4 regions of the Candidatus Nitrospira allomarina genome follow, and region 1 is predicted to be linked to each of the others. Evidence: riboswitches for the same ligand, from Rfam matches in the RefSeq annotation. Region 1 holds a riboswitch; each other region holds the start of a gene.
What was found. Region 1 has a riboswitch for cyclic di-GMP ahead of PP769_RS04975 (fibronectin type III domain-containing protein). Riboswitches for the same ligand answer to the same signal wherever they lie in the genome.
Positions count from the first base shown of each region.

Region 2: another riboswitch for cyclic di-GMP. It lies ahead of PP769_RS18595 (fibronectin type III domain-containing protein); the one in region 1 lies ahead of PP769_RS04975 (fibronectin type III domain-containing protein).
Region 3: another riboswitch for cyclic di-GMP. It lies ahead of PP769_RS18590 (Ig-like domain-containing protein); the one in region 1 lies ahead of PP769_RS04975 (fibronectin type III domain-containing protein).
Region 4: another riboswitch for cyclic di-GMP. It lies ahead of PP769_RS10935 (response regulator); the one in region 1 lies ahead of PP769_RS04975 (fibronectin type III domain-containing protein).

Region 1 is NZ_CP116967.1:1,133,612-1,141,658, forward strand. It holds gene PP769_RS04955 (rod shape-determining protein) at 1-1,010, opposite strand, end outside; gene leuC (3-isopropylmalate dehydratase large subunit) at 1,422-2,828, shown strand; gene leuD (3-isopropylmalate dehydratase small subunit) at 2,898-3,533, shown strand; gene PP769_RS04970 (monovalent cation:proton antiporter family protein) at 3,780-5,777, shown strand; cyclic di-GMP riboswitch class I at 6,334-6,410, shown strand; gene PP769_RS04975 (fibronectin type III domain-containing protein) at 6,465-7,004, shown strand; gene PP769_RS04980 (Ig-like domain-containing protein) at 6,928-8,047, shown strand, end outside.
Region 2 is NZ_CP116967.1:4,263,120-4,271,166, forward strand. It holds gene PP769_RS18590 (Ig-like domain-containing protein) at 1-839, shown strand, start outside; cyclic di-GMP riboswitch class I at 1,669-1,750, shown strand; gene PP769_RS18595 (fibronectin type III domain-containing protein) at 1,818-3,008, shown strand; gene PP769_RS18600 (cupin domain-containing protein) at 3,770-4,135, shown strand; gene PP769_RS18605 (hypothetical protein) at 4,380-4,892, opposite strand; gene PP769_RS18610 (DUF488 family protein, N3 subclade) at 5,118-6,113, shown strand; gene PP769_RS18615 (sensor histidine kinase) at 7,101-8,047, shown strand, end outside.
Region 3 is NZ_CP116967.1:4,254,855-4,262,901, reverse strand. It holds gene PP769_RS18590 (Ig-like domain-containing protein) at 1-1,544, opposite strand, end outside; cyclic di-GMP riboswitch class I at 1,612-1,693, opposite strand; gene PP769_RS18585 (FG-GAP-like repeat-containing protein) at 2,267-3,508, opposite strand; gene PP769_RS18580 (saccharopine dehydrogenase family protein) at 4,776-5,882, shown strand; partial or broken gene amaB (L-piperidine-6-carboxylate dehydrogenase) at 5,919-7,440, shown strand; gene PP769_RS18570 (VOC family protein) at 7,456-8,047, shown strand, end outside.
Region 4 is NZ_CP116967.1:2,461,950-2,469,996, reverse strand. It holds gene PP769_RS10970 (carboxypeptidase-like regulatory domain-containing protein) at 177-737, shown strand; gene PP769_RS10965 (hypothetical protein) at 1,532-1,738, opposite strand; gene PP769_RS10960 (DUF4197 domain-containing protein) at 1,752-2,438, shown strand; gene PP769_RS10955 (DUF3565 domain-containing protein) at 2,485-2,676, shown strand; gene PP769_RS10950 (response regulator) at 2,746-4,077, opposite strand; gene PP769_RS10945 (response regulator) at 4,107-4,496, opposite strand; gene PP769_RS10940 (hybrid sensor histidine kinase/response regulator) at 4,528-5,703, opposite strand; gene PP769_RS10935 (response regulator) at 5,690-6,148, opposite strand; cyclic di-GMP riboswitch class I at 6,341-6,432, opposite strand; gene PP769_RS10930 (hypothetical protein) at 6,777-7,382, shown strand; gene PP769_RS10925 (PAS domain S-box protein) at 7,428-8,047, shown strand, end outside.

The sequences.
Region 1 (8,047 bases):
CGAAGGAGGCTGAATTCCTCAAGAGTTTTCCCTACTCCCAAGACAACCGAGGTTAAGGGGTCATCGACCGTGACAATGGGTAAAGACGTTTCTTCACGTAGTCGATTATCCAGCCCTTGAAGCATCGATCCGCCTCCGGTCAGCACGATCCCCCGGTCAATAATATCCCCTGCCAATTCAGGCGGAGTGTTTTCCAAGGCCAGACGGATGGCTCGGATGATGGTGGTGAGGCAATCTTGTAACGCTTCTCGTATTTCATTGTCGTCAACGAGGATCGTTCTGGGGATGCCGGATACTACATCTCTCCCTTTGACGGCCATTTGCTTTTTTTCAGGCAGAGGGTAGGCTGAGCCGATTTCCATCTTGATGCGTTCTGCCATATGTTCGCCGATTAATAAGCTGTATTCCCGCTTGAGATAGCTTGTGATCGCTCCATCTAGTTGGTCGCCGGCGATACGGACCGATTCACTGTATACAATGCCTCCCAGGGAGATCACGGCGATGTCGGTAGTGCCTCCTCCGATATCGACGACCATGTTGCCGGAAGGCTCGGTAATCGGTAATCCTGCCCCAATAGCCGCGGCAACCGGTTCCTCAATGAGATAAACTTCACGGGCACCAGCGAGCTCAGCCGATTCCTTGACGGCACGTTGTTCGACTTGTGTGATCCTGGACGGGACACCAATAATGATGCGTGGCCTGAGGAGAGTTCCCCCGCGATGAACTTTTTGGATAAAGTGCCGTAACATGTGTTCCGTCATGTCAAAATCAGCAATTACACCCTCTCGCATGGGACGAATGGCGGTGAGATTGCCCGGGGTTCGACCGATCATTCGCTTCGCTTCTTCCCCAACCGCGAGAAGTTTTTTTGAGTTTGTCTCAACTGTCACGACGGAAGGTTCGTTCAGGACAATCCCTTTCCCCTTGATATAAATTAAGGTAGAAGAGGTTCCCAGATCGATGGCCATATCTTGGGAAAAATGGCTAATACAATAATTGAATATACCCATGTGAAGTGTTGAGACCTATTAATTTCAGAGGGTGGGCGACAATGGCGGATTCGGAATTAGGATTGTTAGAGTCTTTCTTCGCTCCAGGGGAAATAGATAACCTTTGCTGCTTTATGGATGTATCGACGTTTGGTCGTTGTTCACGATTGGCCGGAAACCACTTAAATTTGGTTCTGGGCTGGATGAATCGTTGTCGGCACTCACTTATTTCCACCTAAGTAGTTAGCAGGTGGAGCCATAAGGTTGGATTGTCCCCTGTCGCAGGGAAAAGTATATCAGAAGTCTTAAAAGACCACAAAGAAAAGGCGGAGATGAATACAACTCTGGAAAAAACTCTTCCTGGCTCTTGCCAGAAGGGGATGAATGTAGATAATTAGAGTCCGCAAATTTTCAAAAAGAAGGATACATTCCATGGCAAGCAAAACATTGTTTGAAAAGATTTGGGATCAACATGTGGTTCGTGAAGAACCAGATGGAACAACCTTATTATATATTGACCGACATTTGGTGCATGAAGTGACTTCTCCTCAAGCCTTTGAAGGGCTTCGGTTAGCCGGAAGAAGGCCACGACGTCCAACCGCGGCGCTTGCTGTTCCCGATCACAATGTTCCAACCACCGACCGGTCGCAGGGTATTGCCGATCCCATGAGTGCCTTGCAAATTTCAACCTTGGAAGGCAACTGCGAAGAATTTGGAATAACGTATTATGGGATGGAGGATATCCGGCAAGGCATTGTTCATGTGATCGGACCTGAACAAGGGTTGACGCTACCGGGGATGACAATTGTGTGTGGAGATTCTCATACCTCCACTCATGGAGCGTTTGGCGCCTTGGCGTTTGGTATTGGTACTTCAGAGGTCGAGCATGTGCTGGCGACGCAATGCTTGGTTCAAAAACGACCAAAAACTATGGAAATTCGTGTGGAGGGCAGGCTTCCTGACTATTGTTCTTCCAAAGATGTGATTCTGGCGATTATCGGGCAAATTGGTATTGGTGGTGGAAACGGTTTTGTCGTGGAATATACGGGTTCGGTGATCCGATCGTTTTCAATGGAGGGCCGGATGACCCTTTGTAACATGTCTATTGAAGCGGGAGCGCGCGCTGGTCTTGTCAGTCCAGACGAATCGACGGTCGCATACGTGAAGAGCCGACCCCTCAGTCCGAAAGGAGCGCTGTTTCAACAGGCCAAGTCGGATTGGCTAAATTTGAAAACCGACCCTGGAGCCAGGTTTGATAAGGTTGTTGAGCTGCGAGGAGAAGATGTTTCTCCTCAAGTGACTTGGGGGACCAATCCTGGAATGGTGACTGATGTGAATGGCCATGTGCCCGATCCTGGATCCATTGCGGATGAAAAATTGCGGATGGCCACAGAACGGGCCTTAGCGTATATGGGGTTGCCAGCTGGCATCCCTATATGTGACATCCGGGTCGATCGAGTCTTCATCGGATCCTGCACAAACTCACGAATTGAGGACTTGCGGGTGGCGGCTCGGTATGTCAAAGGAAAGCGCGTCGCTCCAAGTGTCAAGGCTATGGTGGTCCCAGGATCAGGGTTAGTCAAACACCAAGCGGAAGAAGAAGGGTTGGATCGGATTTTTCGCGAAGCGGGGTTTGAATGGCGTGAACCGGGGTGCAGTATGTGCCTCGCCATGAATGCGGACGTGCTCACACCGGGAGAACGATGTGCTTCAACCAGTAATCGAAATTTCGAGGGACGTCAGGGTAAAGGCGGACGGACGCACTTAGTCTCCCCTGCCATGGCTGCTGCTGCTGCGGTTGAAGGACATTTTGTGGATATTCGTGACTGGAAGCTGTGAGATTCATGAGGGGATTCTTTTGTCTACAGGATGGCCATTACTTCCTCTAGCATAACACGGGAGATAGATATGCAAGCGTTTACTATATTGACGGGAACGGTCGCTCCGTTAAATCGGGGAAATGTCGATACGGATCAAATCATCCCGAAACAATATTTGAAAACGATCCATCGCACCGGCCTCAAAGAGGGATTGTTTGCCGATTGGCGGCGACGTGCGGATGGGTCTCCGGATCATGATTTTTTTGTCAACCAACCGCGCTATCAAGAGGCCACGATTTTGTTGACCCGTGAAAATTTCGGGTGTGGGTCCTCAAGGGAACATGCTCCATGGGCTTTGTTGGACTATGGCATTCGTTGTATTCTGGCTCCGAGTTTTGCCGATATTTTCTACAATAATTGTTTCCAGAATGGAATTCTTCCCGTCGAGCTTCCAGGAGAACACATCCAAACCTTATTTGACCGGGTAGCCCATACCGACCAATATCACATCACAGTCGACTTGGCTCAGCAGGTGGTCACCCTTCCTGAAGGGGAAACGTATTCGTTCGCATTGGATCCATTTCGCAAGGATTGTTTGTTAAAGGGATTAGACGGAATAGGGCTCACGCTTCAACACGAATCTGCAATTGCCGCTTATGAAAAACGCAGGGCTCAGGAGGCCCCCTGGCTCTTTCAGGATTTTTCCTCTTCAGACCGCTTGTGAACGTCTCTTGATCTTCTCGACTAATCGGGATGGGCCTGGAAGGACCCATCTCGATTCTTCTTACGATCTTACCGGAACTAGCATTGGCCCATGTCCGTTGAGTGGGGCGCAGCGCAGAGTGGACATTATTCTCAATCCGAGGGATGATGGGTTCTTGAGATCATCCCCGTCTCCTTTATCCTGTTCTCGTATATTGCTGGAAATACCCTGCATGGGAGTCATTGCCCAGAGCCGCACCCCCAAAAGATGAGTGAAGTCCACATCCTACGGGATGTCCTCATTATTTTTTCTATTTCTGTTCTGGTTGTTTTTGTTTTTCAAAAACTCCGGCTACCGGCAGTTGCGGGATTTTTAGTTTCTGGCACCTTAGTGGGGCCTTACGGCCTGAACCTCATTTCCGATCTACACCAAGTCGAAACTCTCGCCGAAATCGGTGTGGTATTGTTGCTATTTACCATAGGCTTGGAAACTTCTCTTTCGCGAATACGGGCTTCCAGAAGGCTCTTATGGGTTGGAGGTCCCCTGCAAATTTTAAGTATGCTGAGTGTTGTAGCACTTGGGGGTTGGTTTCTGGGTCGATCATGGGAAGAATCGGTTTTCTGGGGACTGTTGTTGTCGTTGAGCAGCACCGCCATTGTCCTTAAGATTCTGGGAGATCGAGGAGAAATGGATGCGTTGCATGGGCAAGCGACCATGGCGATTCTTATTTTTCAGGATCTAGCCGTTGTGGCTATGATTTTACTGACTCCGGTACTGGGAACGGGTTCCCAAGGGGAGACCGGGGTCATTGTCGAAACGCTCGTGAAATCCGTTTTGGTTGTGGGGTTGATCGTGTTGGCTGCTCGGGTTCTTGTCCCTCATGTTCTTCATCTTATTGTGGGGACTCGAAGTCGAGAGTTATTTCTCCTGTCGATTATTGTATTGGGGCTGGGAACGGCTTGGTTGACTTCCCTCGCGGGATTGTCATTGGCTCTAGGCGCATTTATCGCGGGGCTAGTGATTTCTGAATCGGAATATAGTCATCAGGCACTGGCCGAAGTCATTCCTTTTCGGGATAGTTTTAATAGTTTATTTTTTGTCTCAGTGGGGATGTTAATGAATCCCTCGGTCATCGCGGAATTTCCCATTTTGGTGATGGGATTATTGGTGCTTGTCGTGTTAGGCAAGTTCCTCACAGGAACCGGAGCGGTATTCCTTGCTGGAGTTCCCGTTTCTACTGCATTATTAACGGGGGTGGCATTAGCGCAGGTGGGAGAGTTTGCCTTTATCCTGGCCCGGGTGGGGCAGGGAGAAGGATTATTGAATACCCATGCCTATAATATATTTCTTGCAGTATCGGTGTTGTCCATGACAATTACGCCATTTTTGATTCAATGGGCTCCCCGCCTGGCTAGACGAACTGAGGCTCTTGACCGCCTAAAACATTGGTTCCCTCGACGTCAGGTCAATGTGCGGCAAAGTATCAAGATTAAAGTCAAAGACCATGTCATTATCGTGGGTTATGGCTTAAATGGCCGGAATCTTGCCAGGGTTTTAAGTGATATGGAGATTCCATTTGTGGTGCTGGACGTCAATCCTGATGTCGTGCAGGCTGATCAAAAAAAGGGACGGGGCACCATGCTCTATGGGGATGGGACGAATCCCAGAGTGTTGACTCAAGCCGGCATCTTATTGGCGCGAGTACTCGTGGTGGCTACCTCTGACCCTTTTGGCGCGCGCCGAATTGTTCAACAAGCACGACAACTGAATCCCAATCTTCATATTGTCGTACGAACACGATATTTAAAGGAATTGCAGGACCTTCAAGAACTAGGAGCCAATGATGTCGTGCCGGAAGAATTCGAAACATCAATTGAAATTTTTGCCTTGGTTCTGCGTACCTATCAGACGCCGAAGAACAGGATTCAAGATAAAGTTGAACAAATTCGTCGGGAAGGGTATCTCCTACTCCGGAGAGGGGAGCTCCCTGAGTTAGCACACCATCTGCGTGCTGGGACATTGGCTGATGTGCAAGTCGATACCTGTCGGGTGGAAAACGATTCTCCCGCGTTGGGGAAACCATTGACGCAGTTGCATATCCATGGACGGACAGGCGCTTCGGTGATTGCGATTACACGGGATGGCGTGACGCAATCCAATCCTTCTCACGAAACGATTCTGGAGCCAGGTGATGTCCTCGTCCTTCTTGGTGCGCGTGAGCAAATCCGTAAGGCCATCGCCTTGCTCGTGGATGTCAAAATGTAAAAGGCTTGGTCTTGCCCGGGCCTATTTGGACGGCGGGTAAGCCCGTATGGTCGATTCCTCTACAAAATCGTTCCACCCAATGATTATGGCTTATCTTCTTCAGGTGTAGAACGTCGCTGGGGTGATCTTTTAAAGCTCTTGGAATCAGGCTTGCCTGCCATGAGGGCTCCATGCTGGAGAAACCCTGCATCCCAGGTGGGTCCTGGAAGGGGATGCGATGTCGTCTGGGCTTTCGGTGAAGGAAAGCTTCGCGAATGGATCTTTTCGTATTCCAAACCAGAGGGCCTCGTCAAGTAAGCTTTGAGCCTTCACGCCTTGCGCACGTCTCAAGGAGAAGGAAGAAGACCTGGCAAACGTGCCGTTCAAGAACGATCATGATTGGACGCCAAGTGCCAGAAGAATTCTCCAACCTTCCCTGCCTGGTTGATGCCTAAAGGCTTTTGGGGATCCACCGATAAAAGCCCGTGAAGTAATTGGTCACGTGTCTCCTCACTCAAAAGCGAGTTTGGATCATTCGAACGAAGATGGCATAACACAACGTAAACTAGTGGCCTCTTTCCGATAAAAGCAAACCCATTGTGAAGTGGGGACGCAAAGCCACGGGTCAGAATTTCTGATAGCCGGGTTACCGAAGAAAGAGAGACGTGCGGGAATGGGGCCTCTGTATGTGTGCGAAGGAGGTATCCCATGTCCGATGGTCGTGCGGCGAGTCGTCTAAAAAGGTGTCTAGCGTGGTGTATGCTTGGCAGTTGCCTCCTTTTTCTCCCGCAGGGGGCACAAGCCGCCACCAGTGATTCGGCTACCCTCCAATGGACCGCCAATCAAGAGGCCAATTTAGCGGGATATCGGATCTATCGAGGAACCAACCCCGGGGTTTATGGGGTTCCCACGACGGTCGGGAAGATCACGACCCATCAATATACCAACTTACCCACGGACAAAACGCACTATTTTACGGTTACGGCTTTCGATGCCTCGGGCAATGAAAGTCTTCCCTCCCCCGAGGTGAAAAAATATATCGCACCGTCCTCCCCCTCTTCCGGTTCCTCGAGTCCGCCGCCGTCCTCCTCGCTCAGTATTTCGAATCTGACCGTTGCCAGTGGAGCCACGTACCTGGTGGCCGCCGTCGGCCTCCAAGCCGGGGGGGACGGTGTATCGCGACCGCGCCTATACCTTTACCACGGTCCCTACGAGTGTGCAGGGCGCGGCCTATATCCAAACGGCTAATAATGATAAAGCGGCCACGGCAGCGGCTTTCCTCCGCTTTACGGTGAATCAACCAGTGTCCGTCACGGTAGCTTATGACGTGCGGCTCACGCCAAAACCGTCGTGGTTGAGCAGCTTTACCGATACGGGCAAGAATCTGGTGACCTCGGATACGACCTTCCGCCTCTATGCTCGGGCTTTCCCCGCCGGGACGATCACTCTCGGGGGTAATGCCGGTGGGGGGAGTGGCAGTATGTATTCCGTTATCGTTCAACCAGCGGAGGGCCCCGCTCCCGATATCACGCCTCCCACGGTAGCCTTGAGTGGCATCCAAAATGGGACGTCCCTGAGTGGCACCGTTACCGTATCGGCCATCGCCACAGATAATACTGGAGTGGTGGGTGTACAATTCCGACTCAATGGGAGCAATCTGGGGGCGGAGGATACGACACTCCCTTTCTCGCAAATATGGGACACGACTGGATTGGTTTCCGGTCAATATACATTGACCGCGATTGCCCGCGATGCGGCAGGCAATACCACAAGCTCAGCTCCGGTTACCGGAACCGTCGCCAATCCAACTACGCCGCCAACAACTATTTCCACAACCAATCCAACCACGGGCTCATTAGCGATTACCAACCTGACCGTCGCTACTGGGTCGGCGTATGGCGTGTCCGCCGCCGGTCTTCGCGCCGGGGGGACGGTGTATCGTGACCGCGCCTATACGTTTACCACGGTCCCCACGAGTGTACAGGGCGCGGCGTATATTCAAACGGCGAATAATGATAAAGCGGCCACAACGGCGGCCTTCCTCCGCTTTACGGTGAATCAACCCGTGTCCGTCACGGTGGCCTATGACGTGCGGCTCACGCCGAAACCGTCATGGTTGAACAGCTTTACCGATACGGGCAAGAATCTGGTGACCTCGGATACGACCCTTCACCTCTATGCTCGGGCCTTTCCGGCCGGGACGATCACTCTCGGGGGTAACGCCGGGGTTGGGAGCGGCAGCATGTATTCCGTCATTATTCAACCCTCAGCGCCAGTTACTACCACTGTCG
Region 2 (8,047 bases), 1.4 Mb from region 1:
GAAACACAAAAACCGGCGAGGTGGCCGGATGGCTGCTCAATGGAACAAGCATCGCGACCTCGGGCCTCCTGGGCCAGTTACCCATGGACTGGACGATGAGTGGAGTGGGCGATCTAAATGGGGACACCAAGGCAGACCTTGTCTGGCGCAATAGCATCAGCGGCGCAGTAGTTATCTGGCTGATGGACGGCTTGACCATCACTTCCACAGGCTTTCTCGGCGCTGTCGCCACGAGTTGGGATATCCAAGCCATCGAGGATATGGACGGTGACGGCAAAGCCGACCTCCTCTGGCGCAACACCACTGATGGCCACACCGCCATATGGCTCATGAATGGAACGGCGATTGTTTCCACAGGTTTTCCGGCGGGTGTATCGTTAGGGTGGCAGATCGCGGGCGTGGGCGATGTGAATGGGGATGGGAAAGCCGATGTCATTTGGCGTCATGACACCAGCAGCACAGTGGCCATCTGGCTAATGAACGGCTTGACCATCACGTCCACCGGCTTTCCAGGGAGCGCCCCGACAGTTTGGGAAATTCAAGCCCTTGGAGATGCCAATGGCGATGGCAAAGCTGACCTCGTCTGGCGCAACGCTACAGACGGCAATACCGCCATATGGCTCATGAATGGAACGGCGATAGCCGCTTCCGGCTTTCCTGGGACAGTGTCGCGGACATGGCAGATGTCGGGAGCAAACGATGTGAATGGTGACGGAAAAGCCGATATTATCTGGCGCAATCGCAGCAATGGAGGAGTGGCGGTTTGGCTGATGAACGGTTTGACCATCACATCCACGGGCTTTCCCGGAGCCACTTCCACAGACTGGGAAATTCAGTAGCACTAATATTACAAACACAAGAATGGTAACGACATAAGGCCCCGGACCTAACCTGAAGAAGGGACGTCTGAAAAATTACCACACGGGAGGACGAGGCGAGACCTTAACCTCAGACGACGGGTCAATCATAACCGGAAGGCAACTGCCGTACGGACAAACCAGCAGGTTAGACCCTCTCACAAACACCAAGCAGGCTTACCCCCACCTTATCTGAAAAAACCTCCCGCCCATTCTTCACAAATTCTCTCCCTTGCCCCGACTACCTCGAATTTTGCTGATTTCTTATCCTACCTTGAAGGTCAAACGCGGCCAATTCGAGGATATCGGAAGTTTTTTCTACTCTTTGAAACACGACATGGAAAATTGGGAATCCATCCTCCCTCAACCGTAGCACTCATTCCGGTATTTAGCAGAGAGCGATCACCTAGGCCTGCCTTTTCCTTTGATAGGATGCCCGGATGCAAACATTGGTGCGAGTGTATTTCCTCCTTTGCCAATAGAGATACCTGATTGCCACCAGAAGGTATGAAGGAGAAATTCTCTCCCTGGGGGATCCAACATTTCTCTAGCAGCCGAAAGAAAAAAAAAGGCAATTTTCTTCTGGAGATCGCACCTTCATTCACAGAGCTTCATATTTTTGCATCAAACACAATTTCCTCCAGTTGGTTTAAAGATTTTTCTCTCAAAAGTTTTTTGTACTTCCCTATCGCTGCTACCCCTAAAGTTTTTCTTTACAGGTCCGATATAGTTCGGCAGACCGTTTGGAGGTCTAGGGTACAAACCAGAGCAACAGACGGCAAAAGAAAGTCCGCCAATTCATGAAATCCTCTTCCCGAAACGGCACACCTATTGTGAAGTAGGGTCGCAAAACCAGGAGTCAGGTCCCCAAGCCTGATCGTCCGGCCACCGAGGGAAGGCGTCATTCGCAGGGGGAGGAGAGGATGAGGACTTCGGTCCGAATACCACAAGGAGTCGACTATGGTCCGCCCTATGATCCCCTGGAATTTCGCCACCAGAACTGTTGCAGGCCTTGCATTCCTGTTCATCGGATTATTCAGCAGCCCGGCCTTCTCAGCATCTTCGGTCCAACTAACCTGGGACGCAAGTCCGGAACCGGATTTAAAGGGATACAATGTGTACATGGGAACATCCCAGGGGTCCTATAACACCACAAAAAATATCGGACTCAACCCTTCCTTTGTTTTTCAGAACTTGTCGCAGGGAATGACCTATTATTTTACAGTCACGGCATATGATCAGACAAACAACGAAAGTCTACCCTCGGAAGAAGTGAGTGTGAAAATTCCCGATATCATTACACCGACAACCCCTGGAAATCTCACGTTGACTTCAACATCAGGCACCCAAGTGGCCTTTTCATGGACAGCTTCAACCGACAATGTCGGCGTAACCGGATATGATGTGGCCCGGAACAATGTGACCATCGGGCAATCTACCACCAATGCCTTTGTGGATAAAACGATTAGTCCGGGCATGACTTACCTCTATACCGTCAAAGCCCGGGATGCCGGCGGGAATGTATCCGCATCGTCAAGTCCACTTTCCGTATCGGTCCCACTCGTCCCACCACAAGATATGATCTCGCCGTCGGTACCCCAAAACCTCACGTTGACTTCAACATCAGGCACCCAAGTGGCCTTTTCATGGACAGCTTCAACTGATAATGTCGGCGTGACGGGATATGATGTGGCTCGGAATAATGTAGTCATCGGGCAACCCACCACCACTGGCTTTGTGGATAAAACCATCAGTCCGGGTATTTCCTATTTCTATACCGTGAGGGCTCGGGATGCCAACGGCAATGTATCCGCATGGTCGGCCCCCCTGCAGTTCACTACTCCCCAGGTAATGGCCCAACTGGAAGTGTTCGTCAGCGGTAGTGGATCCGTCCTTTCGACTCCTGACGGAATTAATTGCCCACGACGAAGTTGCTCAACCAACTACCCAAATCAAACTGTCGTGACCTTGACCCCTAACCCAAGAAATGGTTGGACATTTTCAGGATGGTCCGGCAGCTGTACCGGGACTGCAACATGTTCATTAACACTCACGGGAAACAGAACCGTTCAGGCCCATTTCACGAAGGGTTCTCAGGCAGGTCCTGGCAAAGACTCTCGAAATGTTAAAAGACAAAGACGAACGAGATGACTCTCACACCCTTCACCATTCCCTGGATGGCGGGCATGAGTAAAAATTATCCGAGAAATTAGGGGTGTCAAGAAACAAAACTGTAGGCCGTCGCGGATGGGCATTTCGGGAAATTCAAAAATGAGGTGTCCGGTCCGGAATATCAGAAAGGACTTCAATCGGGGTCAAGAACCGAATGTCCCTGCACAGATGGCGGGTAATAACAGTTAGGACATCCAAACGGCCACCGCACACGAATATAGCACGGAAAATTACTTCCCCCCTTAAGAAAAAATCCGGCAACCACCCATTAGTATTTTCATTCGTGCCGCGCCCCCACGCGGCACACCTACTCCAACAAATTCCTTCCATCCAAAGACAGATTTCAATTGTCTACAATAGTCGATTCCAAGTGCGACCCCGCCCTTTTCCTTGCTGCCAGGACTGTTTGGTTTTGACCTGTAAAATGACTTCAAAAGTTTTTCTTGTGATGAAATATTGGGTAGTTAGTGATTTTGCGAATTCATCTTTTGATATAGAAATCCAACGACTTCACATTGTTTTCTCCATCCGGGGCGGCCTATCATTGTATTGGTTCGTCCAGGGTACAGAAGTTTCGTTGGACATATGGCAAATTTATGGGAAGTACGATATCAACCACTCAAGCGTGCAACAAAAATGAGGCCAATGACAGGCCATTAAACCTGGGAAAAATTTTAGACGGAGGAAGGTCCCCGGTCCATGCGCCCTTCAATTCACGAACAGGAGGTCAATCAAACAGTATGGCTAAACTGATCGAGCAACCCACAAGAATTAAACCTGCAGGGAATAAACCCAAACTCATCGATGAATTTATCGGACGGGTCAATAGCGGCACAGACCAGATCAGCATAGCGCGAATGCAAAGTCCTTCCGGATGGGAAGAGCCCGGCCAGACACCGGAATTCGATGAATATACGCTCGTCCTGTCCGGTCAATTACGGGTGGAAACCAAAGAAGGGGTGATTGAGGTGAATGCCGGTCAGGCGGTCATCGCCTATCGCAATGAATGGGTCCGATACAGCACCCCTGGCCCTGAGGGAGCTGAGTATATCGCGGTGTGTACCCAGGCCTTTTCCCCGGAGACCGTGCATCGCGATCCCTCGTGAATCTTTGCCGATTCACACCGGCTCGGTTTCATTGAGTCGACGCATCAGAAGAAGAGGGACTGGATAATCCCAAATCCAATGTTGCAAGAGCAAAATGGGACGCGTTACTCCATAATGTGGATTGGGAAGTGCCACCACTCGCCATGTGCAGAAGGGACAGTTTGGTGAATAAGAGATTGATCGAAAACCCACCCCCTCTGAAATAACACAAGCCCTAGACACAAAACGGAAAAGTCGAGACCGATTAATGTTTATGCCTATGGCCTCTGCCATATCGGAAATTAAATGACAGGCCTGGCTGTCCCCAATATCCCGAACCAAATCCATAATATTGTGAAGCGGTCCAGGGAGGCTGAAGATAGATTCCGAATGGCCGCAATGGCGCGTAGGCATAGGGGGGAACATAAGGAGACCGTGAGTATCGCGGGGCTGGTTTATAAACCCGAGCGTCACGAGAGGCGAACGATTCCTGACGGTCCACCTTCTTTTTGAGGTCTTGCACAGTCCTCTCCTGGGCATTGAGTTGTGCTTCTAACTTAGTAATGTGATTTTGTTGAAGCTCCAGCAACACATGCATACATCGGGTTTGAGCCTCACCAGTGTATTCGGAGCATTCCCAGGGAACATTGGGTGCTTGAGCGATGACGTCCGAACCATTCATCAATACCCACAACCCGATTCCCCACATGCAGACGGATAAGCCCAACTTTCTTGATCGAATAGACCTGGTCAGTCGTTGTAAAATCCATGAATGCATGATTTCCCTCCTCTGTGAAGGTACAAAGATACTGTATCATGGCATTCCAAAATCCGACAAACGGACAACCGCTCAGTCATAATCCATGTGATCCCTCATATCGTTGACAGGATGGGCAGAAATTCGTAGCCTTGCCCATACACCACATGCTCACATTTCTTTCATCTTCTAGCTAATAGAGAAGATTCAGACGCACCTGTCTTCCGAAAAGGCAAGAATTTTTCCATGGGACGCACCCCACGCTTGCAGGCTCAAGAACCTATCCGTTGTGGATGGGTGGGAACAAAGCCCTACTTCATTTCCTATCATGATGAAGAATGGGGGATCCCTGTCCACACAGACCACCGTCATTTTGAAATGCTGACATTGGAAGGTGCGCAGGCGGGGTTGTCCTGGTCGACGATCCTGTTACGCCGGGAAGGCTACCGCCGGGCGTTTGCCGGATTCGATCCCTCGAAAGTGGCCAGATTTGATAACAGAAAAAGGGCGGCACTGCTTCAAGATACCGGGATCATCCGAAATCGCCTTAAGATTGAATCCGCCATTACCAATGCCCAAGCCTTTCTGAAGGTGCAGAAGGAGTTCGGCACCTTCGATCACTATATATGGGATTTTGTCGGGGGGGCACCCAAGCTGAATAATTGGAACACCATGTCTCAAGTCCCGGCCACGACGCCCGAAAGCGATGCTCTTTCAAAAGATCTCAAGAAACGTGGATTTAGATTTGTGGGGAGTACCGTGATCTACGCACACATGCAGGCGGCCGGATTGGTCAATGATCATACCACGGATTGCTTTCGACATCCCTCAAACCATCCCGCGCAGGCCCCTTTTCAAGGAACGGGCCGTTCCCGAACAGCAGCCCTCTCAACCATCAGGATCAAACGAGTATACGACGCCCCTGCCCCAGATGACGGATGTCGGATTCTCATTGATCGGCTGTGGCCACGTGGACTTTCAAAAGAGGCGGCTCACGTTAATCTGTGGCAAAAAGATCTTGCCCCGTCAACAAGACTGCGTAGCTGGTTCCGGCATGACCCGGTCCGCTGGCACGAATTTCAGACACGATATTTCACCGAGCTTGATCAGAACATCAAGGCCGTTGAGGATCTCTGGCAACGAGCCCGATATAGTCCGGTGACGATTCTTTTTGGGGCCAAGAACGAGAAATACAATAATGCTGTCGCCCTGAAAGCCTATCTCTCCCGTCATTGTAAATGAGAGGCCTGTATCCTTCCATGGCTTTTGGACCAAACCACATGAAAGCGGTTCTTCAGGAGGATCTCACAGGTTGCGGAATCGCCTGTGTGGCCGGTTTAGCCAACATCTCGAACCAACAAGTCAAATCCGTGGCAATGACATGGGGCACCACGTCGGAGATACGCGTCTCCGGTCCAATACGGCCTTCGTTTACATATTAGTAAACCATTATGGGTTCAATCCCTGCCCCACCGCCACTCGCCCTTCTCGTCACGAAATGGCGCCGCAAAAACAATCAGACCTTTTGGTATTAGATGATTATTGGAAGAGGCCAGACGGACCAGTGGAGTTGGACTTCCAAATGCACCCTTCGGAATTACGTCCCTACCGATTTCGGAAGGAGATCGAATGTACGGGATTCCAAGAAAACTTTTAGCAAGTGTACCTCCTTAGATTGAATGCATGTTCCTTGCGAATAATAAAAAAAATCGTTACTATTTCGCATTATTTAAAATATTCTTCATTCCCATTCATCCTGCCTTATTTTTATCATGTCGAGAGATGTCATAAGTTCGATCCTATTGCTTATGGAAGGGAGCATCATGATCGAAGGTTTGCCAATGTACCGGCAAATTCAACATTCTTCTCAAAAATCGGCTTGATAGAACAATCATTTTTCTCAGGTGCGCATTCGTCAGTTCCTTAAGTCATCATTAACCAAAGGTCGAAGGATGTTGGTATTCATCTTTTGACCAAAACGAGTCCTGCGTGAGGACTCCACATTATGGCCATGTGGTGCGCCGAGCATGAACCGTTTCGTCCAATTTCTGCGCCATAGACTACCTCCAGTGATGATGTTCGGAGGGTTCAGGCTGCCATCAGATCCAGCTCCGGCAGTCCGGATAGCGCCATCCCCTGAAATCAAATTCCCCCGTGCATCGAATCCTCCCGGTCTTCCTGTTATGACTCATTCATTGTATGGACCAATGGAAAAAGCGAGTCAATAACATGTCATTCAAATCTCTAACCATGGGGATTCCCACCGTCACAGCCGGAATGCCACAGCCACATCTTCAGAAGGCTCTCATTGTGGGACTGGCATTGGGGATCTTCGTGGCGGATTGCTTGACCCCGCTAGGGGTCGGAATGGGTAGTCTGTACATTCTGGTTGTCGTGGCCACCTTCCCCCTCAACCATCTCTGGACTACAAGAATCGCGATAATCGGCGCAATGTTTTTAATTATTCTCGGGTATTGGGGCTCTATTTCAAGGCTTGGATATGAAACAGCCGTTATTAATCGCTCCCTATCGACTCTTTGTGTTTTGGTAACTGGATATATGACCTTGAAAAATATCTCTTCCCGACAGGCACTCCAGACGGTCAAAGAAGATCTCGAGGTCAAATATGGCTTGCAGACGAAGGAACTCAAAGAGCAAAACCAAACAATGTCTGTTCTCCTCGAGGATTTGAAACTGACCAAAAATGATTTGGAAGACAAGGAACGTCGGCTTCGTGTGCTGGTTGATGCCTTCCCGAGCGGGATGTTGATTGTGGATCATCTCGGCAAGGTCATCTTTGCCAATAAATTAATCGAAACCCTCTTTGGGTACGCACAACATGAATTAGTGGATCACTCTATCGATATGCTCGTCCCGCAACGATATCAGAAGGAACATTTCCAACATCGGGCTGACTTTTTCCATCATCCAAGTAGCCGGGCCATGGGCGCCGGACGGGACCTATTTGCCCGCCGCAAAGACGGGACTGAGTTCCCCGTAGAAATCGGACTCAACCCCATCAACACACCGGACGGGTTCATGGTCCTCAGTTCAATCGTGGACATTTCAGCCAGAAAACAACACGAAGCCGAGCTCAAACGCCTCAATCAACAACTAGCCAACCAGAATCAGGAACTGGAGGCCTATAACTATGCCGTTTCACACGATTTACGAAC
Region 3 (8,047 bases), 1.4 Mb from region 1:
TTGGCACCCTGGATGCGGAATTGGACGCCCGTGATGCCGACATTATCATTGGCGCTGGCCGTGACGGTCACCGTGCCGGAGACGCTGCTTGTGCTGGGGGCGGACAGGGTGACCGTCGGGGGCGTGGTATCCGGAGGCGGGGTGGTTGAATTGCTCACCGTGACCACAATTGATCCTGAGGTTTTCGTATTGCCCGCGGCATCGCGGGCACTGGCCGAGAGGGTATACGCGCCATTGGTCACGGTGGTGGTATCCCAGCTGATGCTGTAGGGACTGCTTATATCCTCGGGGCCGAGGTTGGCGCCCTGGAGGCGGAATTGGACGCCCACGACGCCGACATTATCGCTGGCACTGGCCGTGACGGTCACCGTGCCGGAGACGGTGCCCGCGCTGGGGGCGGTCAGCGTGATCGTGGGGGCAGTGGTGTCATCAGGAGTACCGCTCTCTGATTTCACGATGACAGAATACATGCTCAATCCATCACCGGCATTGCCCCCGAGGGTAATAGTGCCGGCCGGGAAGGACCGCACAAATAGGCGGAGGGTCGTATCCGACGTCCCTAGACTCGTGCCGGTGTCTGTAAAAGTGCTCAGCCACGAGGGTTTCGGGGTGATGCGTACGTCATGGGCGACCGACACGGAGACGGGTTGATTGACGGTAAAGCTGAGGAAAGCGCTCGTGGTCGCAGCTTTGTCATCATTCGCAGTTCGGACATATGCCGCTCCCTGCAGGCCGGCGGGAATGGTCGTAAAGGTAAAGGCGCGGTCGATATACACCCTGCCCCCGGGTTGGAGTCCGGAGGTGGGCACGACATAGGTTTGCCCACTGGCGACGGCCAGGTTTGAAATGCTGAATGCTGAGGGTGGGGGCGGCGTACTGTTACTGCTCACTGTGACCACAATTGATCCTGAGGTTTTCGTATTGCCCGCGGCATCGCGGGCGATGGCCGTGAGGGTGTACGTGCCATTGGCCACGGTGGCGGTATTCCAGCTCGTGCTGTAGGGACTACTCGTATCTTCGGAGCCGAGGTTGGCGCCCTGGAGGCGGAATTGCACCCCCACGATGCCGACGTTATCACTGGCGGTGGCGCTGACCATGACCATGCCGGAGACGGTGCCCGCGCTGGGGGCGGTCAGGGTGACCGTCGGGGCGGTGGTGTCAGCTGGCGGCGGGGATGGTGGCGGCGGCGAGCTTGGGGGGAAAGTAATTGGTACTTCTGTCGTAGGGGCACTTTCATTTCCGGCTGTATCAAAGGCTGTCGCTATAAATCCATAGGTTGTCCCTCCATTGAGTCCGGCGACGGTTGTTGAGGGGGAGGATGGATTACCAGGCATTCCTGAAAATATAGGTTGTCCAAAATCTTGAGAAGGTAAGGTCCGTTTGTAAATTTTATATCCTGCTAAATCCGATTCGGTATTTGCGTCCCAGGTTACCTGGATGGAGGAAGCCGAATAGGCGGGGCTAACAAGCAAAACGAAGAGGAGCAGGGGCAGGACTGCCGTATGTGTGATTTTGAAACCCAAGGGGGTGGTTGGTCGGATCATACTCTACTCCTTGTCGTATGTGGACCGAAGTCCTCATCTTCTCCTCCCCCTGCAAATGATGTCTTCCTTCGGTAGCCGGACGGTCAGGCGTGGTGACCTGACTCCGGGCTTTGCGACCCTACTTCACAGTAGGTGTGCCGTTTCGGGAAGAAGATTTTATGAATTGGTCAAATTTTTTTAATCCTCTGTCTCCTTATTATGTCCTTTATACCCCCAAACGGTCTGCCGAACATTTCGGAGAAGTAAGGGAAAACTTTAGAGACAAAAATATTAAAGGTTGGAAAAACTATGCAGAGGAACTTCGGAGAAAATAAAAAAAACGATCAGAAGGATTATGGAAGAAGAAAAGAAAATTACACGTGCCTAGCAAAGGAAGAGAGCAAGGGCCCGCTAATCCGTGAATTTCCTGGAGACCAATGTCCGAGCCAACAGCGGGAAGGTACAACTGGCTGAACGGCCGAATCACGATAATCATGATTATGCAGGATGGAGGAGCGATGGGAATCTCTCATGGAGCTTGAAATCATTGGGTGCCAAGGAAGGGAGAGATTGATGGATGTTGTGTATGCGGAAAAGATGAGGGAGGCGAGAGAATTCTTCCAGATTGGGGTGAGATTTATTTGGCCTAGGTAAGCCGGGGAGAAAATTTGTTTGAATGGGATTGTTGATGTTGGCCCATGAGGCCATTCAGGGGAGTGGTCTAGGGATTTTTTTTGTTCCGCTTACTGGATTTCCCAGTCCGGAGAAGCAGCACCGGGAAAGTTCGTGAAGGCTATGGTGGCGCCGTTCATCAGCCATACCGCTACGGCTCCATCACTGTTGTTGCGCCAAATGACGTCTGTTTTGCCATCCCCATTCACATCTTCTGCTCCTGCTATCTGCCATGTCGTCTGCACAGTGGCTGGGAATCCTGAGGAGGCAATTGCCGATCCATTCATGAGCCAAATGGCGGTATTGCCATCAAGAGTATTCCGCCAGACGAGGTCGGCTTTGCCATCGCCGTTGAGATCCCCGCTGGCTTGAATATCCCAAGCCGTCGGTGCACTACCAGGGAAACTCGTGGAGGTGATGGTGTCGCCATTCATCAACCACACAGCCACCGCACCGTTCGTGTCATTGCGCCAAATAATATCGGCCTTCCCGTCCCCATTCACATCGCCCATTGCAGCAATCTGCCACCCTAACGAGACACCACCCGGAAAACCAGCGGAACCAATTGTGCTTTCATTCATGAGCCAAATGGCGGTATTGCCATCAAGGATGTTGCGCCAGACGAGATCGGCTTTGCCGTCGCCGTTGAGATCCCCAACGGCCTGAATATCCCAAGCCGTCGGCGCGCTGCCGAGAAAGCTTGTGGACATGATGGTCAAGCCATTTATCAACCAGATGGCCACGGCGCCGCTCGTGTCATTGCGCCAAATGAGATCGGCCTTCCCGTCCCCATTCACATCGCCCGTTCCCCTCAAAGCCCATTCGGTGGGTAATTGGCCCAGAATGCCGGAGGCTGTGCCGCTGGAGCCACTGAGCAGCCACAGGACTACCTCTCCGGTTTTCGTGTTTCGAAAGACCAGGTCGGCCTTTCCATCCCCATTCATGTCCTGATTCTTATGAGGATTCGGGTTTGTGTTTTGTGTGGGAAGGGCAATAGCCACTTCCTCTGCCGGTACACTGATGTTTCCCGATTGATCATAGGCTGTGACCGTAAAATAGTAGGTGAGTCCATCCGGGAGGTTTTGGAAAACATATGATGGGTTGAGTCCTGCATTTTTCGTAATGTGGTAAGACCTTTGCGATGTTCCCATATATACATAATATCCCATCAGGTCAGATTCCGGACTCCCGGTCCAGGCAAGTTGGATGGAAGAAGCAGAGAAGGCGGGGCTAGTGATTATTCCATGTAGAAAAAAAACGAGGGTAGCTGTAATTCTGGCTGCAAAACTCAGGGAGGTTATTTGTGGGGTCATACCCTGTTCCTTGTGGTATTCGGATTGAAATCCAAATCCTTTTCATAGGTATTACCCCCTCCTTAGGGTAGCTGGACGAGATCAAATTTGCATACCTAACTATTAGCTTTGTGATCCAATGCGACTGTAGGTATGCAGGTCGGAAAAATTTTTATGAAATAATAGATTTTCCCAGTGAATGGTGTCCTGTATTTTCCTTTAATCATCCATCTAAATCGGCTGCGTTATCTTTTGAAAAAGTTAAGCGAGATTTGTTGGGCAATTTTCCGTTCAAAAGCTAGTAGATCAATAAAGTGGTAAATTTTAGAGCAAGATGTCATACAGAGGATATAGGGTAAAACATGTAGTTATGCTCCAATAAATAATAAATTTCATGCTGATCATCCCAAAGTTTGAGTAGAGAAAAGACTGTGGAACGACCTTCTCAGGATAACCTTCTGGCAGTCGTCCGAGGATCTATTGGACACCATTGTGGTCTTCCCACCTCACTTAAATAGCCGTGGCACATGACACAAATTGATGAGAAACGGGGACAGCCGGTTGAAGAGGGAGCTTTTCGATTTGTGAGGCATCGTCGGAAAATCGTGGATTGTCCTCCAGGTACCCTTTTGTCTGAATCGAAGTAGGAATGTTTACATTCCAGACGTCCTCAGTCGAAAACTCTGAATCGTTTTGGAACCTGCAAAGCAAAAGAAGGTTCCCCACGCTATAACCCAGGAGCCACCCTCCCAGCATTCTTTTGTTTTCATTTTCATGTCCTTCGCTTCTTCCAATTTTTATAATAGTCCGTTCAAAAAAATAAACTGGGAAGGGTGGGGGGGAAATGTTTCGAGGTCCGATGGGAATATTCAACCGTTCGGCCATGGGATAGGCCGAATTCCTCCACACTCGTTCAAGGTATTCCCTTCGGTAGAAAAATGGGTTGAGGGTAAGACCTATTTCAAAAGCATTCATTCCATAATCAACGCCTTGTTGTCGGCTGCATGGGAAATGAGGGGTTCGTGAAAAAACAATACGGGTAGAAATAGTCGCACCATACGATGAAAGTAGAAAGCATCCGGCTGTGTTTTTTCTGTTTGAAATGTGATGGCACTATCTTGGTTTGTGTTAGGTGTCAATGTCATATTGGGAAAACCACCTGTTCCAGTTTTTCCATGAATCACAGACTATGGAAACAAAAAAATTTTAATCAGCCTCAGGCCCCTACCATGACTGCCAAAAAGGAGTAAAATAGATAAAAAAGGGAAGATTTAAGAAAGGGATGTCTATGGGTAAAATATGTATTCTTGGTGGGGGCAAAATCGGATCGCTGATTGCGACATTGCTGGTGGAGTGTGAAGACTACGAAGTGGTGCTGGGGGATGTCGATCCGGAAGTGGTTGCCAGGCTGAAGGGGGAAATTGCCCATGACCATTTTCAGGTATCATCTGTCGATGTCCAGGATACCACGGCCCTGGGTCGTTTTATCGATTCTGTCGGGCCGGAAGGAATTATTTCCTGTCTCCCGTATTTTTGCAACCAGGCGGTCGGAGAGCAAGCTCGCGCGTGTGGGGCGCATTATTTTGATTTAACCGAAGATGTGGAAGTTACAAGGAAGATTCGTGAGGTAAGTGAGGGCGCGTCTTCGGCATTTGTGCCGCAATGCGGGTTGGCGCCGGGATTTATCAGCATTGTGGCGCATGAACTCATGACACGGTTTGATTCTGTGGATATCGTGAAAATGCGGGTTGGAGCGTTACCGGTGAATCCCAGCAATGTGTTGAAATATTCGCTGACGTGGTCGACGGATGGCTTGATTAATGAATACGGCAACACGTGCTATGGGATTGAGAATAGCCGGGAAGTGCCGTTGCTGCCTCTCGAAGGATACGAAACCATTGCCATTGATGGCCTGCTATACGAGGCCTTTAATACTTCGGGTGGCCTGGGGACATTGGCGGATACGTATGCGGGCAAGGTCCGGACAATGAATTATAAGACCCTGCGCTATCCCGGCCATTGTGAAAAAATTTATCTGTTGATGAATGACCTCAAACTGAATGATGACCGGGAGACCTTAAAGCGTATTTTGGAAAAGGCCGTGCCGAAGACCTTGCAGGATGTGGTCTTAATTTATACGTCGGTGACGGGTCTTCGAAAAGGCGAGCTGTATGAAGAAAATTTTGTGCAGAAAATTTATCCACAGACGATTGCCGAAAGATTGTGGTCTGCGATTCAGGTGACGACGGCAGCCGGGATGTGCAGTGTGGTGGACCTTGTCTTTGAGCGTCCCGGTCAGTATCGGGGGTTTGTGACGCAAGAGACGTTTGATCTGCCCTCAATCCTGGCTAACCGGTTCGGACGGTATTTTCAACCGGATGATTCGTGTTCGTGATGCGCCTATGGTGTGTCAAAGGAAATGGAGCGCGTGATGGATGTCTTCCATGAATTGGGGTTAAAAGCGGTGAATGCCGGCGCGTGTGCCGGCCAGGGGCGTTGGATGTCGACGACCACCGAGGGTCTGCTGGATTCGGTGAACCCCGCGACGGGACAGGTTCTGGCCCAAGTGAACCGGTGCTCCGGGGCGGATTACGACGCCCTCATTCAGGAATCTCAACGGGCATATCGGGAGTGGCGGCAAGTTCCCGCTCCGAAGCGCGGAGAGGTGGTGCGGTTGATCGGTGACGCCCTGCGCGCAAAAAAAGATGCGTTGGGTTCCCTGGTGTCGATGGAAGTAGGAAAGATTAAGGCTGAGGGTGACGGGGAAGTGCAGGAGATGATCGATATGGCAGATTTTGCGGTAGGGCAATCCCGCATGCTGTATGGTTTGTCGATGCACTCCGAACGGCCACAACACCGGATGTATGAACAGTGGCATCCACTCGGCGTGGTGGGAGTGATCACGGCCTTTAATTTTCCCGTTGCCGTATGGGCGTGGAATGCCTTCCTGGCCGCCATCGCCGGCGATACAGTGGTGTGGAAACCTTCCCCCAAGGCCGCCCTCTGTGCTTTAGCCGTTCAGCATATCTGTAACCAGGTGATGGAGGAACAGGGTGCTCCGGGGATTTTTTCCGTGTTCATTACCGACCAGCTTGAATTGGCGCAGAGGATGGTGGCTGATGAACGCTTGCCATTGATTTCGTTTACGGGTTCTGTGCCCGTGGGTAAAAAAATTGCGAAAGTCGTGGGCCAACGATTGGGGCGTAGCCTGTTGGAGCTTAGCGGGAACAATGCCGTGATTGTCGATGAGACGGCTGACTTGGATCTGGCCATACCTGCCATTGTCTTTGGGGCGGTGGGCACTGCCGGGCAACGATGCACGACCACCCGCCGGTTGTTTGTGCAGGAGACACGGTATAAGGAGGTCGTGGAACGTCTGCTTCTGGCCTATCAGCAGGTCCGGGTGGGTAATCCGTTGAATGAAGGGGTGTTGATGGGGCCGCTGATCGATGAGCGGGCTCTGGAAGAATTTCGTATTGCTCTTGAGGAAGTGGTGCAGGATGGTGGACAGATTCTTTATGGCGGGGGTGTGATCGAGGGGCCCGGGTTTTATGTCGAGCCGACGATCGTACGTGCTGAGAATCAGTGGAAGGTGGTGCAGCGGGAGACGTTTGCGCCGATTTTGTATGTCATGCCGTATGCCACATTGGACGACGCGATTACACTCCAAAATCAAGTGCCACAAGGGTTGTCGTCTTCATTGTTTACCCTACATGTGCGGCATGCCGAACAATTCCTATCGGGGCAGGGGAGCGACTGTGGGATTGCGAATGTGAATATCGGCACCTCGGGGGCGGAGATTGGAGGCGCCTTTTGGTGGAGAGAAAGAAACGGGTGGGGGGCGAGAGGCCGGTTCTGATGCCTGGAAAGCGTATATGCGTCGGCAAACTAATACGATTAATTGGGGGACGGAACTCCCGCTGGCGCAAGGAATCACATTTTCGGTGGACTAACCAGGGAGGAGAGTGATGAATCAGCGTTCCGAACTCGAACAGGTGATTACGCGATACATTCACGAATATGCTGCCAAAAACCATGCGGCGGCGATTGTCAAAGATGCGCTGGAGGAGATTGGCATCGGGCTGTTTCCGGTTGTGGATCATATCACCGTGCGCACGTCGTCGATTGATCCCCGGGCCGAGGAATTTCTGTTATTGGGGTATGCCTATTCTGAAACGTTGGAGTATGACGACTGGTGGGCCAAGGTCTACCGGGCACCCGGATGTCCCGCCTTATTTGTTGATCAGGCATATGCGGATGAACGGGGAAAGACGAGTATAATTCCCGGATGGGTCAAGCAATTCGGGGATCGCACCCTGCATCATATTGCCGTGCGCGTGGCGGAGATTGAAACCGGTATGGAACGGTTGACCGCCAAAGGGGTGAAGTTTGCCGGGCAGATTGTGGGGGAACGGGGAGGAGATCTTCGGCAGGTTTTTACTGTGCCTGAGCAAGTGAACGGGCACGCGTTTTCAGTTTTAGAATTGACCGAGCGTCATCGGGGGTTTCAAGGATTTTCTCCGCCGCAAGCCAATAGTCTCATGCAATCAACTGTGACCC
Region 4 (8,047 bases), 1.3 Mb from region 1:
TAGTGCTTGATTCGGGGCTGCCCCGTTCTTTCTGCCTGCCCGTATTCCCTGGGGACAAAGTTTGATCAATTCCTATTAGCGCTATTTTTAAGTACCCAAAAATTGTTATTATATATAGTCATTTGAGGGTTTGTTTAAAGAATTAACCTTTGTTTGGAAAGGATGAGGTGTGGCACGTGGGACCAGGAATTACCAGCAGATCGACAACAGATTGGGAAAAAGGCTTAAAAGCAGGAAACAAAGAGTTGTCTGTGACGTTGGGATTGGGTGCATGTATATTGATGATCCTAAGTTTGGCAGCCCTTTCAACCTCATCCTGGGCCGCCGCAGGTGAAGGCTCGAAACCTCTCGCCAAGTTTTTAGAAATTCCACTGAAAGACGGAAGCATCCCGGATAAACTCAGGTTTCCTCTCCATGAGCAGAATTCTGTTCAATATTTCAGCGCCGGATTAGGTAAGGAGGAACGGAGCCTGTCCTACCCACCCTATTCCCTTAAGTTGATCTTTGTGAAAGGCGACCGCTCTTTTTTAGCTGGTGTGGCGGTTGAGGTGATCAACTCAGATCAGACGACTTTGGTATCTATTCCAGGCGAAGAGGTACAAGGTCCTTGGTTATTCCTCAACCTTTCTCCAGGCAAATATGTTGTCAAAGCAACCGATTCAGGAGGGACCACTATTGAAAAAAGCATCACACTATCTGGAGAAAAGACCACTCCTGTTCACTTTCGTTGGCGGTAAGATGGTTTTTCTCCTCCGGAAATTGTCCTGATTTTCGGGTTTTTTGCCCCCAAACCATCAGGCTTTCAATCTGCAACTCTCCCTGTGCCCATCATTCATTAATTTTTTAATTTATTGTAGTTATACTTAAATTTAAAAACTTAGTCATAAGAACTATATTCATATTCAATCTATATGATTATTAAAGGTTTATTCACATTTATGGAAGTTATTGATGTTTCTTATTATACAATTATGAGGATTTTTTAATATTGGATTAATCTTGACTTAAGATCAAAGAGCTATATCTACCAACAAGACGTTTTAACACATATGTTACGATAAACAGTAAAAAGGAGATACATATGGGACATTTCGGAATACAGAAAAAGACCCCAACACTTGGGAAAAGTCCCATTAAGCGAGAAGAAGCTCACTCCGCTCCAAGCACTAAAACGGTGGATCCAAGGCACTCCGACACCTGTACACGATGTGGAGGATTTATGGTTTCCCATTGGTGCATGAATGTGAATTATGATGCCGGTGGAATGGAAATCCTGACCAAACGGTGCCTGCAATGCGGTGAAGTCATTGACCCCGTCATTCTGGAAAATCGCCTCAACCCCCAACGGGAAGCGATGAAAAAGAAAACCCGTCCGCTCCTCTCTAGGCCCCTAGCATCATCAAATAAGGGCAGGGGATCTGGGATGAGTTGTACTCCTATAGCCTAAGTTTGAGGCATCTCACACTCCAGGGTGCTTTTGAACCACCCACGAGGATGAGCTGGATTTTGCCTCCTGAGATTTGAAGACTGCTTATATTTTTAGTCTATCCTCCCCAGGATAATCCCAGGGCGCAAGCGTCCCCCTCTTCCTTGTGGGTCCCATCTCACAGGAAGAGTATGAAATGCATCGCATCTGATGTCCTTTACTCTCCGATTCCCGTTTTTCTCCATTTACCCTCCTAATCCATTCTTCCTTTTCAAAAGAGGAGTGATCAATGATCAAATCTCCCGTCATCATGAGTGTTCTCCTCTTGCTCCTTCCGCAGATCGCCTTCGCACAATTTGGTGACTTTATGAAAGAGATCGACAAATTTTCTCTGCCTGGGGCAAAAACCCTCGGAGATGACAAGATAATCTCTGGACTTAAAGAAGCACTGATCGTCGGAACGGAAAATACCGTGAAACTCACCGGCAACGCAGACGGTTTTTTAAAAAATGACGCTATTAAAATTTTACTACCTGAAAAACTTCAATCTATGGACAAAGCTCTTCGACTGGCCGGATTCGGGCCCCAGGTTGATGAATTGGTAGTTAGTATGAACCGGGCCGCCGAGCAGGCCGCTCCCTTGGCCAAACCCATATTCAAAGATGCGGTCACCAACATGAGTTTTGATGATGCCAAGAAAATTCTCGATGGAGGAAATACCGCCGCAACTGATTATTTCCAGGGTAAAACACGCGATCAACTTGCCACGGCGTTTAAACCTGAAGTGGAGAAGACGATGAGCCAAGTCGGGGTTACCACGCAATACAAGGAATTGGTGGGACAATATACGATGCTACCGTTTGTCACAGTCCCGGCATTTGATCTGGACGATTATGTGGTCGGAAAAAGTTTGGACGGGCTATTTCACACATTAGCCCAGGAAGAGCAAAAAATCAGGACTAACCCTGCAGCGCGCGTTACAGATTTACTCAAGGATGTCTTTGGCAAATAATTCACAAATCCATCATAGTCCCCCATCATAAAAACTTGGGAGAAAAATGAACCAACCCATTATCGGGTTTCATCAAGATGACCTGGATGATTGGGTGGCAGATCTGGCTTGCGGCCATGGGCAGCATGTTCGACATCAGCCTCCCCTTAGTTTTCGCCCATGGGTTCTGACACCAGAGGGACGTCGAGCCCACCTCAAAACCATCCTCAATTGCAAAAAATGTGACGAAAAGAATTAATCATCTATCCACCCATCAGGCGGAGGATATCAAATCTGCTGTTGTGATGGCATGGATTGGAGTTTCTCTTCAAACATGAAAAGGCTTTTTTGCCGGCTGTCCCGGGAGGGCTAGCGTAAAGGTTGATCCGTAACCCTCTCCTTTACTCCATACCGAGAGCGTCCCACCCAGGTTTTTGGCGAAAAGCGCACTACCATGAAGTCCCAATCCTGAACTGGTTTTCTTGTCAGTTTCCTCCTGAGAAAAAATGCGGGTGAAACTTTCGGGATTCAAGCCTTTCCCCGTATCTACCACCTGAATCTGGATCCATCCTTCCTCTAGAGGATGATGATTCAGTTTCAAGGTTAACCGGCGTGATCCGAAAGGGATGTGGCTCATGGAACCCATGGCATTGCGGATGAGAACCGTCAGAATTTGCAAGACCTGATATCTATCCACCACTATTTGCGGAAGTTCGCCAAATTCTCTTACGACCTCAATGTGATGTTTCTCAAATCCGGATTTATTGATCAAAAGGGCACACTCCAAAAGATCTTTCGGAAGGGCGGGCTGCAAAACATCAGTGGTTGCAGCCATCTCCTGCTGGGTGGCAATGATCTGTTTTAAGGCAGCGACGAGGGTTACCACCTTATTTATTTCCTTCTGGGCCGTTTCCAAGCCCTCATTCAAATGAGTTCCCAGCTGATGGAGAAATGCCGGTACACGTTGTCCCTTGGCATCCTGACGAATAAAGGTCTCCAGGTCATCAGAATGATTTTCCAGAAGGCGGGCCACGCGTTGGATATCCTGAAAGGGAAGATGATGCAGCTGATCGCCCACCAGCATTGCGGAAACATTGAGACTATTCAATAAATTTCCTACGTTATGCAGAACATTGGCCGCCACCTCACCCATCCCCGCCAGACGGGAGCGCTCGATCAATTGCTGTGTCAGATGCTCCCGTTCTTCTTCCGCCCGTTTCCGCTCTCTGGCATGTCGAATCACCCGTTCGAGAATTCCCGGATTAGTTTCGCCCTTGACCAGGTAATCCGCCGCACCCGATTGAATGGCTTTCAAATCGATTTGTCGATCAGTGGTGCCTGTCAACATCACAATGGGGATACGGCACCCGTATCGAAGAGCCTCCTGAAGCAAATCCAAGCCACTGCGTTGGCCTAAACAAAAGTCCAACAGACAAATGTCATGTTCGTTTTGCTTTAATCTATTCAGTCCTGCATCAAATGAATATGTCCAATCAACGGCAAAATTCATTCCCTGCAGGCTTGCCAACATCGCTTGCGCAATAACGGCATCATCTTCATTGTCATCGACAAGCAACACCCGCACCGATGCATCAACGTGATGGTCGTCAACGTCATATGCGCGAATTTGCTTATTCGTCACGCTCGGAAGTGCCATCATCGCAATCTATAGTCCCCGCCTTTAGAAGTCTATATTGCTAACCGCACGGTCGGATGTTGAATCACGGCGCGCAAGGCTGCTAGTAAATATTCAAAGTCATACGGCTTTTCAAAAAGTGCCGCACCTCCCACTGCAATCGCTGATCGTCGTAAGTCGGCCTGTTTACTCGCCGTTAAAAAAATGATGGGGATCTTCTGGGTTCGATCGGAGTTTTTTAACCGCTCAGCAAGAGATAACCCGTTTCCTCCCGGCAGGGTAATATCGAGCAGAATCGCCTGAGGCAGAAGTTCTGCCGCCTTCTGCATACCCATAATTGCATCGAAAGCGATGGTCACCCTGAAGCCTCTGGACTGTAAACGGACTTCCAGGGCTTTCGAAATACTTTCATCATCCTCAATAATTAACACCGTCTGTTCCACCTTTGCCTACCTCCCTCGGGTTGTTAATCGATCATTTCCGTTCACATTGGAGCGTAAAACTGAAGACACTCCCTCGACCCGGAATACTGCTTGCCACCATGGTACCTCCGTGTAACTTGATGATTTCCCGACAGATAAATAACCCAAGACCTAGTCCCGGGGAACAGGAGGCGATATCATCTTGTATTTGAAATAATCGATCAAAGATATTTTCGAGCTGATCTTTGGGAATACCGATTCCGTTGTCCTGGACAGCCACCCGGACTCTCTCAGGACAACGGCGATCCGCAGAAGCTGTCACAGTCACCTCTCCTCCCGTGGGAGTAAACTTCAGAGCATTGCCGACTAAATTGAGTAATACTTGTTTAATTCGCTGTGAATCTATCTTCACAGTGGAAAGAGAGGAATCGAAATGAGCGGACAACCGGATATTTTTAGATTTCGCCTTTGGACCGAGACAGGTTACGACATCGGTAATTATCGGCTCCAGGATGCACGGCTGAATATGTATCCGTAACTTTCCCGTCTCTAGACGCGTAATATCATAAAGATCATTAATATTGCGATCTAAATGGGCGCAACATTCCTGGATGACGGTGAGATATTCATTTTGAGATGTATTCAAGGATCCGGGAATCTGTTCTAGAAGAATATTGACGAATTCCCATGCAGCCGTGAGCGGTGTTTTCAACTCATGAGCTAATAGATGATAAAACCGCCGGATCTCGGCATTTCTCTTTTCGAGTTCCCTATTGGATAGTTCAAGCTGGCTCTGCCTTAATTTCAATTCATTGGTCAGTTTGGAATTTTCCAATCCGTGACAAATAGCCCGTTCTAGATTTTCGGTTGAAAGAATATGTTTAGGGATATAGTCTATGGCACCGGACTTAATTGCCTCGACCACCAGCGATTCATTCCCTTGGCCTGTCAGCATAATGATCGGCATATGGCAGCCTTTTGCCTGTATTTCTTTGACTAAATCAATCCCGTTTTTCAATCCGAGGTTGTAATCGATCAACCCGATATGATGCTGTTGCTGTTCGAGGGAGGCGCACCCGGCCTCATACGATGGAGCCCAATCCACTATGAGAGGAGGGCCGGAGCTAAATTGCAGAAGACTGCGCGTGATAATGGCATCATCCTCATCATCCTCCACCAGCAGAATTTTAAGAGGAACATCCCCCTGGACACCCTCAACAGCCCGCATAGACCAGTCTCCCGGGGTTTTTCAAAATAAATTGGCCTAAATGTTTTAGGATCTCCACATATTCGGAAAAACTTTCCGGTTTGGAAATATATTCAAGGGCTCCAATCGTTTCGGACTCGGCCATATCCTTCGGCATCTTGGAATCGGAAAACACGACGACGGGAATACTGCATAAGCGGTGATCTGCACGCAGTTCCAGAAGGACCTGTCGTCCATCCATCCGAGGCATATTCAAATCCAGGATGATCAAATCAGGATTCTGAGTGATCTGGAGATTCCGAAATTTTCGGCGACGGTACAGGAAATCCAACACCTCTCTACCATTGTGAACCAGTCGAATATCACACTTTATTCCACTTTCCTCCCACGCTCGACAGGCGATGACACAATCGTCGATGTTGTCTTCAGCGATCAAAATTACCCCAGGGACCGAATGTTTTACCATTGACAACTATCCTCCTTCGCGATGTTATCCATTCTGAGGGAACGGGCGCTTTTCTGATCATCCGTGAGCGGAACGCACCATCGTTTCCTGTACTCATACCCGGCTCCCGTCAGACTGTGACACAACCATGACAAAAAAAACGCCATCTTCCTGCAAAGATTGGCGCAAATCTACCCAAGCGGATTCGTGTAAAGTGGCAACCGGGCGAACCTTCCTAACTGTCAGAGAGAAAAGGTCCCTAGGCTTTGCGTCCCAACCTCACGGGTGGTTTGCGATTTTCACTTTATCATTCCTTATCGGCCCATGACCCCAAACCTTAACCTCAACATTGGCCTGCGACATAGGAGTTGTGGCGTCATGGAGAGGAGGAGACACGTTCTCAAGTCGCACATAAAGATCGAGGGTCCTTTTGAAAATGAGGCTGAGTTTTCAGCTCGGCAAATTGTGCCTTGTTTTTCACGAGGACATCACCGACGTATTGGAATCGCACTGCACTTACACGTCCGCACCTCCTCTGGCATTAACAATAATCCTGAATTATATTGAAAGAGAAACGGACTCCACAAAACACAACTTCGTTTTTGTCAATCCAATAGATCCACTGGAAAAAATCTGGAGGGCAGCCCGGATGTCGCCATTTCTTGAACCGTTGAACAATTTTATGCCGCATGGGATGTGTTTTCTTTGGGATTCCTCGCTGTTGTGGTTACATGTCATTTCAGACAGTCTCATTGCGCTTTCCTATTGTTCAATTCCCCTGGCACTCTGGTATTTCACAAAGATAGGAGGGAAATTGCCCTTCAAACCTATTATCTTTTTGTTTTGTGCGTTCATCTTAGCCTGTGGCATGACACATATGTTCAACATATGGACCATATGGAAACCCGATTATTATCCGGAAGGATTAGGCAAACTTTTTACTGCCGTCATTTCGGTAATTACGGCGATTGCTTTATGGCCACTGGTTTATAAGGCGAGCAAACTGCCAAATTCGTTTCTTTTACAAGAATCCAATCTTTTAATGAAAAAGGAAATCCAGACACATAAAACCATCGAAGCTGTCACCCGATCTCAAAGCGAACACCTTCAGAAAGCCAACAATCAATTGCGCCGACTTAACCTGCATTTGTGCGATCAAGAACTTCGTATGCTTGAACTGAAAAAGGAAATCAACAGGCTTTCACTCGCCACACACCAGCCGCAACCCTATCCCAACATTTCTTTATTGACCTAAAACTTTTCCTTGTATGACTAAGCTGGCAATACGGGGACCATTTGTATGAATGTCATTAAACATACGTCTCTTTTACTAAATCTCAATCTTCAAATAGTGTTTATCGCCCTAATGGCTTTCGCTTTCTTCTGTTTGGATTCAATGACGCATCTGGGAATTGCCGAGGGTGTGCTCTACGTTCTGGTCGTGCTGGCTACCTTACCGAGCCACCATAAGCTTTTTACTATGGGCTCCATATGGGTGTCGACCGTCTTAATTATTGCGGGGTTTTGGACATCTCCTCCCGGTCTTGAGGAGAATTACGCCCTGGTAAACCGGTTACTATCTATTTTGGGCGTGTGGGTTACCGGGTTCATGGTTTTAAGAAATCTCTCCTCAAGCCAAAAGCTTCGATCATTAAAGGATGATCTGGAAAAGCAATTTGAGACGCAGACAGTGGAGTTAAAACAACAGAATGATGCCATGCTGAACCTGCTCGATGACATGGAACGGGTCAAACTCCAATTGGAAGAAAAACAAGCTCGTTTGAATCTCTTTATTGATGCCTTTCCAAGTGGCATGGTTATGGTTGATGAGCAGGGGCAAATTATATTGATTAATGAGATTATCGTGAATCTTTTTGGCTATACAAAAGACGAAATCCTCGGAAATCACATTGAGCATTT